3 regions of the Nocardia sp. GCM10030253 genome follow, and region 2 is predicted to be linked to each of the others. Evidence: predicted binding sites of a transcription regulator. Region 2 holds the regulator's gene; each other region holds the start of a gene.
The links. Region 2 encodes LexA, which represses DNA repair genes until DNA is damaged. Its sites were predicted from a motif close to CGAACANNTGTTCG; they were not measured.
Positions count from the first base shown of each region.

Region 1 (2,198 bases), 520 kb from region 2:
CGCCCGTCCGGTCACCCTTGGCGATGCCCTTCGAACTGCCGACCAGTAGCAGCACGCCTGCGGCGAACATGACGATGAATCCGATCAGGCTGATGATCGGAAAGTCGCCGAGCTTCACCGGAGCGGCGATACCAGCGACAAGTAGAAACAGACCAAGGACGAACAAAGCTGCGGCCTGGAGTCTGCGACGACTCGAGGTCGAGCGAAGGCGTCCGCCGCGGACGGACGAGGCGAACTTCGGATCCTCAGCATAGAGAGCGCTCTCGATTTGTTCGAGCATGCGCTGCTCGTGCTCGGAGAGTGGCACGGTACCTCCCCCGGCACTAGGACTTGGCTGTCGCCTCCGGGTAGGCGACAGACAGCCGACCTTGGCGGCTATCTGTCACCAATGATACGAGTTCGATCAAAGCCGTACCACCTAATGGGCCCAGCCAGACCAGTCTGTCGCCAAATTGCGCCGAGCCGGGCGGCAATAAGGCCGTAACCGACACGCCGATGGCTATGCGGTCATGCCGTTGTTCCAGCCTGGCGCCGGGCGCAATCGAGCCCCCGCGTCGATGAGATCTTCCACGTCGTGCAGGAATGCGCCTACCCGCGAATAGAACTCGTCGGCCTGCTGGTTGTCGACATCACGATCGAGGCCGGCCTCCAGCGCCGCGCGCGTCTCCGAGCGCGCGCTGAAGTAGTCCGCCCACATCACGAATTCGGGAGCCGCGCGTTGCAAGAGCACCCAGGCGTTGCGCGAGCGCGCTCGCGGTGCGGCGTCAGCACCCGTGAACGCGAGCACCGCGCCCGCGCCACGCAACGCCGCGAGATACGCGGTCCGGAATCGCTCCCGCGGATCCTCCTCGCCCGCCGCTTGCATCAGCAGGCCGTCGGCCTTCTTCAGCAGTTTCCCCGCCCGACCGGGTTGTCCCGCATGTTCGATCCGACCAGACATCAGCCGTCCCTCCACAATCGCGCACCTGGCCCATCGTGTGCGCGGAAGCCGACTTCTCGCCACCGCGCGGATCGAACAGGTATTCGAACGTTTGAATTGAGATTGAATATAGAGACACCCACCGACAAACTTCCGCGCCAGCGCGGCCCGACGAGAGCCATGACTGCCGTCAAGCCCAATCACACCCCCGCACCCGTCGTCGTCGACCTCTCGGTCGCGGCCCTGCGCTCCCGGCTCCACGATGCGCTGGCCGTGTATGTCGCGGCGATGGATTACCCGCGCGGCACCGAGCAGCACCGTGCGCCGATGTGGACCGAGCACACCACCCGTCCCGGCTGGCAGGCGGTCGCCGCCGTCGTGCCCGATGATTCCGGGCACGTCGACCTACGATCGTCGCCGATCGTCGCGATCGCCTACGGCTATCGGGGCGCCGCACACCAGTGGTGGCACCAGCAGGTGCACAGCGGCATGCGACGCTCGGGGTGGCCGGAACACTCTGCGCGCGAACTGCTCTCGGACTATTTCGAGCTCACCGAGCTGCACGTGCACCCGGCCGCCCAGGGCCGGGGCATCGGCGCGACACTGCTGACTCGGCTGCTCCAGGACCGGCCCGAAAGCGCCGTCCTGCTGTCCACCCCGGAGGTGGATCAGGAGGGCAACCGCGCTTGGCGGCTGTACCGGCGACAGGGATTCACCGATGTGGTCCGGAACTTCGTCTTCGCGGGCGACACTCGGCCGTTCGCCATCCTCGGCCGACGGCTGCCGCTGTGAGCGTGCACGTCCGAGACGGTGCGCCGGTGAGGGTCACGTGACGGTTCTCGTGATCGGGTCGGGCCACAACGCGCTCGTCGCGGCCTGTTATCTGGCGCGCGCCGGGCACCGGGTCGAGGTGCTCGAGCGCGACGACGTGCTGGGCGGCGCGGTGTCGACCGTCGAACGTTTTCCAGGACATCTGGTCGACCGCGGGTCATCCGCGCACATCATGGTGCGGCACACCGGGATCATCGAGGAGCTGGAGCTGGCCCGATTCGGGCTGCGCTACATCGATTGCGACCCATGGGGGTTCACACCGGCAGGCCCCGGCGGTGGCGCGCCGATCGTGTTCCATCGCGATCTCGATCGAACCCGCGCCTCGATCGCGGCGGCCTGCGGTGCCCGCGATGCCGCCGCGTATCGACGTTTCGTCGATGTCTGGGGGCCGCGGTCCGCACGGGTGATGCGCGCGTTCGGCGGATCGCCCACACCCGGCAGGTTGCTG
Region 1 is NZ_JBHTDL010000006.1:306,924-309,121, forward strand. It holds gene ACFQZZ_RS13725 (DUF3040 domain-containing protein) at 1-307, opposite strand, end outside; gene ACFQZZ_RS13730 (SAV_6107 family HEPN domain-containing protein) at 500-940, opposite strand; gene ACFQZZ_RS13735 (GNAT family N-acetyltransferase) at 1,100-1,711, shown strand; gene ACFQZZ_RS13740 (phytoene desaturase family protein) at 1,749-2,198, shown strand, end outside.
Region 1: the regulator LexA is predicted to act here: its motif matches at 1,013-1,026, upstream of ACFQZZ_RS13730 (SAV_6107 family HEPN domain-containing protein).

Region 2 (2,198 bases):
GTTGCCGAGCGCGGGCGTTCTCTTGCCGCGCGCGTACAGCGAACACGCGAGGTCGGTGCACATGTAGGTGCCGACCGAGTTACCGCGGCGGCCGGATTCGCCCGCCTTGTGCGCGGTCATCAAGGAGACACCTTTGCTGGTGTGCGTGGTCATGCATATCGCGCACATCTGCGCCCGACCGAATCCACCTATTTCGTAGCGCAGCGTGACACCGATGATGCGATCATCCTGCGGAACGACGAGGTAGCCGCGTCCGGGCAGCGACGGGTCACCCCAGCCGAGGAAGTCCAGGTCATCCCATGGACGATCGTCCAGATCGCGGGGCACCGGTAGCTTCTTGGCGGTGGTCTTGGAACAGTTGATGAACGACGACCTGATGTCGCGTTCGGTGACGGCTTTCATGACGGCATCGACTCCTTCGGTTGATCTGTGACAAACCGAAGTGACGTTACAGCTGGTCATAGCGCTGAACAACGGAATTTCAGCGCCACGGCGCCGAAGTGTGGCGAGCACCATGAGCCGCCGCGGACGACGCGGCGTCAGACCCGGCGCATCACCGAGACGACCTTGCCGAGCACGACGGCCTCGTCACCGTCGATGACGGCATAGGCGGGGTTGCGGGGCTCGAGGTAGACGTGTCCGTTGCGGCGGCGGTACACCTTGACGGTGGCCTCGCCGTCGATCATCGCGGCGACGATCTCGCCCGAGTGGGCTTCATGCTGTTTCCGGATCACCACGATGTCGCCGTCGCAGATCGCGGCGTCGATCATCGAGTCGCCGCGCACCCGCAGGCCGAAAACCGTGCCGCGACCGACGAGTTCGCGCGGCAGGGTCATCATGTCGTCGGTGTGCTCCTCGGCAAGGATGGGGCTGCCCGCGGCGATGTCGCCGACAACGGGCACCGCCACCGATTCGTCGGACAACTCCCGCGGCGCGGCAGAGGCCAGGAACATCCGGACATCGATCGGGCGCGACATCGTCTCGCTGCGGCGCAGGAACCCCTTGTCCTCCAAGCTTTTCAGATGCTTGGACACCGACGACGAAGACCGCAGCCCGACCGCATCGCCGATCTCCCGGGTGTTCGGCGGATACCCGTGCCGCACAACGCAGTCCCGAATCGTGGTGAGAATCTGCTGCTGCCGCAGTGGCAGCGTCGAGGTGTCGAGGTGCTCGAACGCATCGAGGTGGTCGTATCCGGTCACCCGCGAATGGTAGATGCCCACCGCACCCACGAGCGGCACACTATGGAGTGACTATCCGGCGTGTCGCCGCAGCCATGTGCCACTCGCGGAGACGTTTACGCCACCGGCGGTGGCAACGCACCGTGTCAGTGGAGGTGCTTGGCGAAGCAGTTGGAGAGGGGCAGGGGTTCGTAGGGGGAGAACAGGGGGATCCGGTGGTAGCCGCTGCGTTCGTAGAAGCGGACGGCTTCGGGTTGCAGGTGGCCGGTTTGCAGGATCAGGCGCGGCTGGCCGAGTTCGCGTGCGGCATCTTCCGCGGCGGTGAGCAGGAGGGCGGCGACGCCGGTGCCGCGGTGGGTGGGACGCACGAACATGCGCTTCAACTCCAGGTCACCGGCATTCCATCGGACCGCGGCGTGGCCGACCGGTCCACCCGAATAGGCGACGAAGGTTCGGTGCACCGTCGCGGGATCGACGGCCTGCGGATTGCCGCCCAGTTGCTCGGCGAGGTAGGCGTACCGAGGACCGACCTCGGCAGCCATCTCCGCACGAAGAGTGACGGCGTCCTGGTGCTCCCAGTCCGTCGACTCCACGAACAGTGTCGGACGGGTCGGCGACGTCCCGAAACTCGTCATGCCGCGACACTAACCGGACCAGCCGTCACCGAAACCCTTTGCGATCAACAAGATTGTTTACCTGCCGCCCCGCACGCGGAGTACAAGCTCACGAATGGCACACCAGCGATTCAGGCGCAGCCGCCGGGGACTACCAGGACACCTACGGCACCGGTGCCGAGGTGGACGCCGAGGGTGGGGCCGAATTCGGCGATGATGAGTTCGCGGATGCCGGGGACGAGGTCGCGGAGTTGGGCGGCCACGGTGTGGGCCGCTTCTTCCGCGCCGAGATGTTGGACGGCGACCGCCGCGCCGTCGTCGCCAGCCGCATCGACCGCTGCGGCAACGAGTTTGGCGTAGGCCTTGGAGCGGGTGCGGACCTTTTCACGGAGTTCGAGGCGGC
Region 2 is NZ_JBHTDL010000006.1:825,352-827,549, forward strand. It holds gene ACFQZZ_RS15955 (FBP domain-containing protein) at 1-402, opposite strand, end outside; gene lexA (transcriptional repressor LexA) at 540-1,202, opposite strand; gene ACFQZZ_RS15965 (GNAT family N-acetyltransferase) at 1,328-1,816, opposite strand; gene ACFQZZ_RS15970 (DegV family protein) at 1,927-2,198, opposite strand, start outside.

Region 3 (2,198 bases), on a different contig from region 2:
CCGAGGGCGGCGAGGGCGGCGCGCAGCGCGGTGGAGGTGTCGGCGGCGGGCTGTTCGGCCAGTACCGCGTCGACCGACTGCTCGGCCTGCTTGAGCGAGAAGCCGAGCCCGGTCAGCGCCTCGACGACCTGGTCGCGCACCGGCGTGATCACCGGGGTCGGCGTGGCACCGGGCGGACCGGACTGCACCGGAACGAGATTCACCTTGTCGCGCAATTCGACGACCATGCGTTCGGCACCGCGTTTGCCGATGCCGGGGACGCGGGTGAGTGCGGCGACATTGCTCTCCGCCAGCGCCTTGCGCAGCGCCTCGGGTTCGAGCACGGCAAGCACGGCCATGGCCAGCCGGGGGCCGACGCCGGACACCGTCTGCAGGAGGCCGAACAGGTCGCGGGATTCGGTGTCGGCGAATCCGAACAGCGTCATCGAGTCCTCGCGAACGATCATCGCGGTGTACAGCCGGGATTCCTCGCCGCGGGTCAGTGTGGACAGCGTTGCCGGCGTGACGTTGAGCCGGTAGCCGACGCCGGCCGCCTCGATCACCACGTGATCGAGCGCGATCTCCAGTACTTCACCACGTACCGACGCGATCACCTGCGTACCGCCTTCCGTTGTTCAGCAAGCCTTTCCGCATACCGCCGCTGCGCCTCGGCCGCCTGTGCCTCGGCCTTGGCCATCCGATCCAGCAACGGCGCCCGCCAACAATGGCAGATCGCCAATGCCAGCGCATCGGCCGCGTCCGCTGGTTTCGGCGCGACTCGGAGGCCGAGAATACGCGTCACCATCGCCGTCACCTGAGCCTTGTCCGCCGTGCCATTGCCGGTGACGGCGGCTTTCACCTCACTGGGTGTGTGGAACGCCACCGGTATCCCCCGCCGTGCCGCCGCGAGCGCGATCACCCCGCCCGCCTGTGCGGTGCCCATCGCCGTGCGCACATTGTGCTGCGCGAACACCCGCTCGATCGCCACCGCTTCGGGTTTGTGGGTGTCCATCCAGAGTTCGGCGGCATCCGCGACGCCGAGCAGGCGATGCGCCAAATCCATGTCCGGCGGGGTGCGCACTACATCGACGGCCAGTGCGGTCACCTTGCGGCCGAGCCCGCCCTCCACGATGCTGAGGCCGCACCGGGTGAGCCCGGGATCGACACCCATCACCCGCACGAAAACACCCCTTCGGACACGCGAACAGTTGTTCGAAGTCTAGAGGACATCGAACGCCGCCAGCGACAGCGACACGGCGCGGAGGGCGATTTCGGGAGTGGCGGTCAGGGCACCGCAGGCGCGAGACCGAGCAGCGCCGGTTCGGTGGCGCGCGAGGCCCATTCGTGCGCGGGGTTCGCCACCAGGCGCCGCGACTGTAGGTCGAGAAGTCCGCTGACGAAGGTGACGGTCGCCGACAGTTCGCCATCGGATCGGGTGAAGGTGTGCTCGACGCGATAGGTCTTGCCGCCGCCCCAGATCCATGAGCACGACACGTCCACCGAGTCACCGGCGCGCAGTTCGCGGTGGTATTTGATCACCGTCTCGAGGTTGACCGGCCCGAGGCCGGAGCTCAGTAGGTCCTCGACGGATATCCCGGCCGCCTGCACGCAGGCGAACCGCGCGTGGTCGGCGAACTGCTGGTACGCGGCGCCGGTGACATGTTGTTGGAGATCGAGGTCGGACACGCGGACGTCGATCCGAACCCGAAACGGCTCTAAAGTATTCGTCACGGCACCACCATGACAGCACCCACCGACATGTTTCGCCCGCGCTCGCCCCGGTCCGACCCATATTGCTCGATGTCGCCACGCACCGGTTCCAGCGCGACCATGACCGAATTCCGTCCCCGAGGCGGCGCGCCAGAGGCCGATGGTTTCGTGGAATCGTCTGATTCGGCTTGGCTATGCCCCTACGATCCGAAGATGAGCAACTCTGTTAAGGCAGTCCTCGAGGGCGGGCCGGAGGACTTGCAGGCCCGCATCGTTCCCATCACCCCACCGGGGATCGAACTCAAGATCTTGTTCAGGGGCGGCTACGAGCATTTCAAGGTGACCGCCAGGCACCAAGACACCCCCGAAGGCAGCCTGCCCGTCTATGAGTGGACCTTTCGCACCGAGATTGCGGAGTGAGCGCCGAGCGGTCACAGTGTCACCGGAGCGGATTCACTGCCTGTCTCGAGGAATGACCTCGACAATCCCGTAGGTGCCCGTTGTTCGAG
Region 3 is NZ_JBHTDL010000004.1:639,055-641,252, forward strand. It holds gene ruvA (Holliday junction branch migration protein RuvA) at 1-593, opposite strand, end outside; gene ruvC (crossover junction endodeoxyribonuclease RuvC) at 590-1,159, opposite strand; gene ACFQZZ_RS07050 (acyl-CoA thioesterase) at 1,264-1,710, opposite strand; gene ACFQZZ_RS07055 (DUF5988 family protein) at 1,903-2,109, shown strand.
Region 3: the regulator LexA is predicted to act here: its motif matches at 1,181-1,194, upstream of ruvC (crossover junction endodeoxyribonuclease RuvC).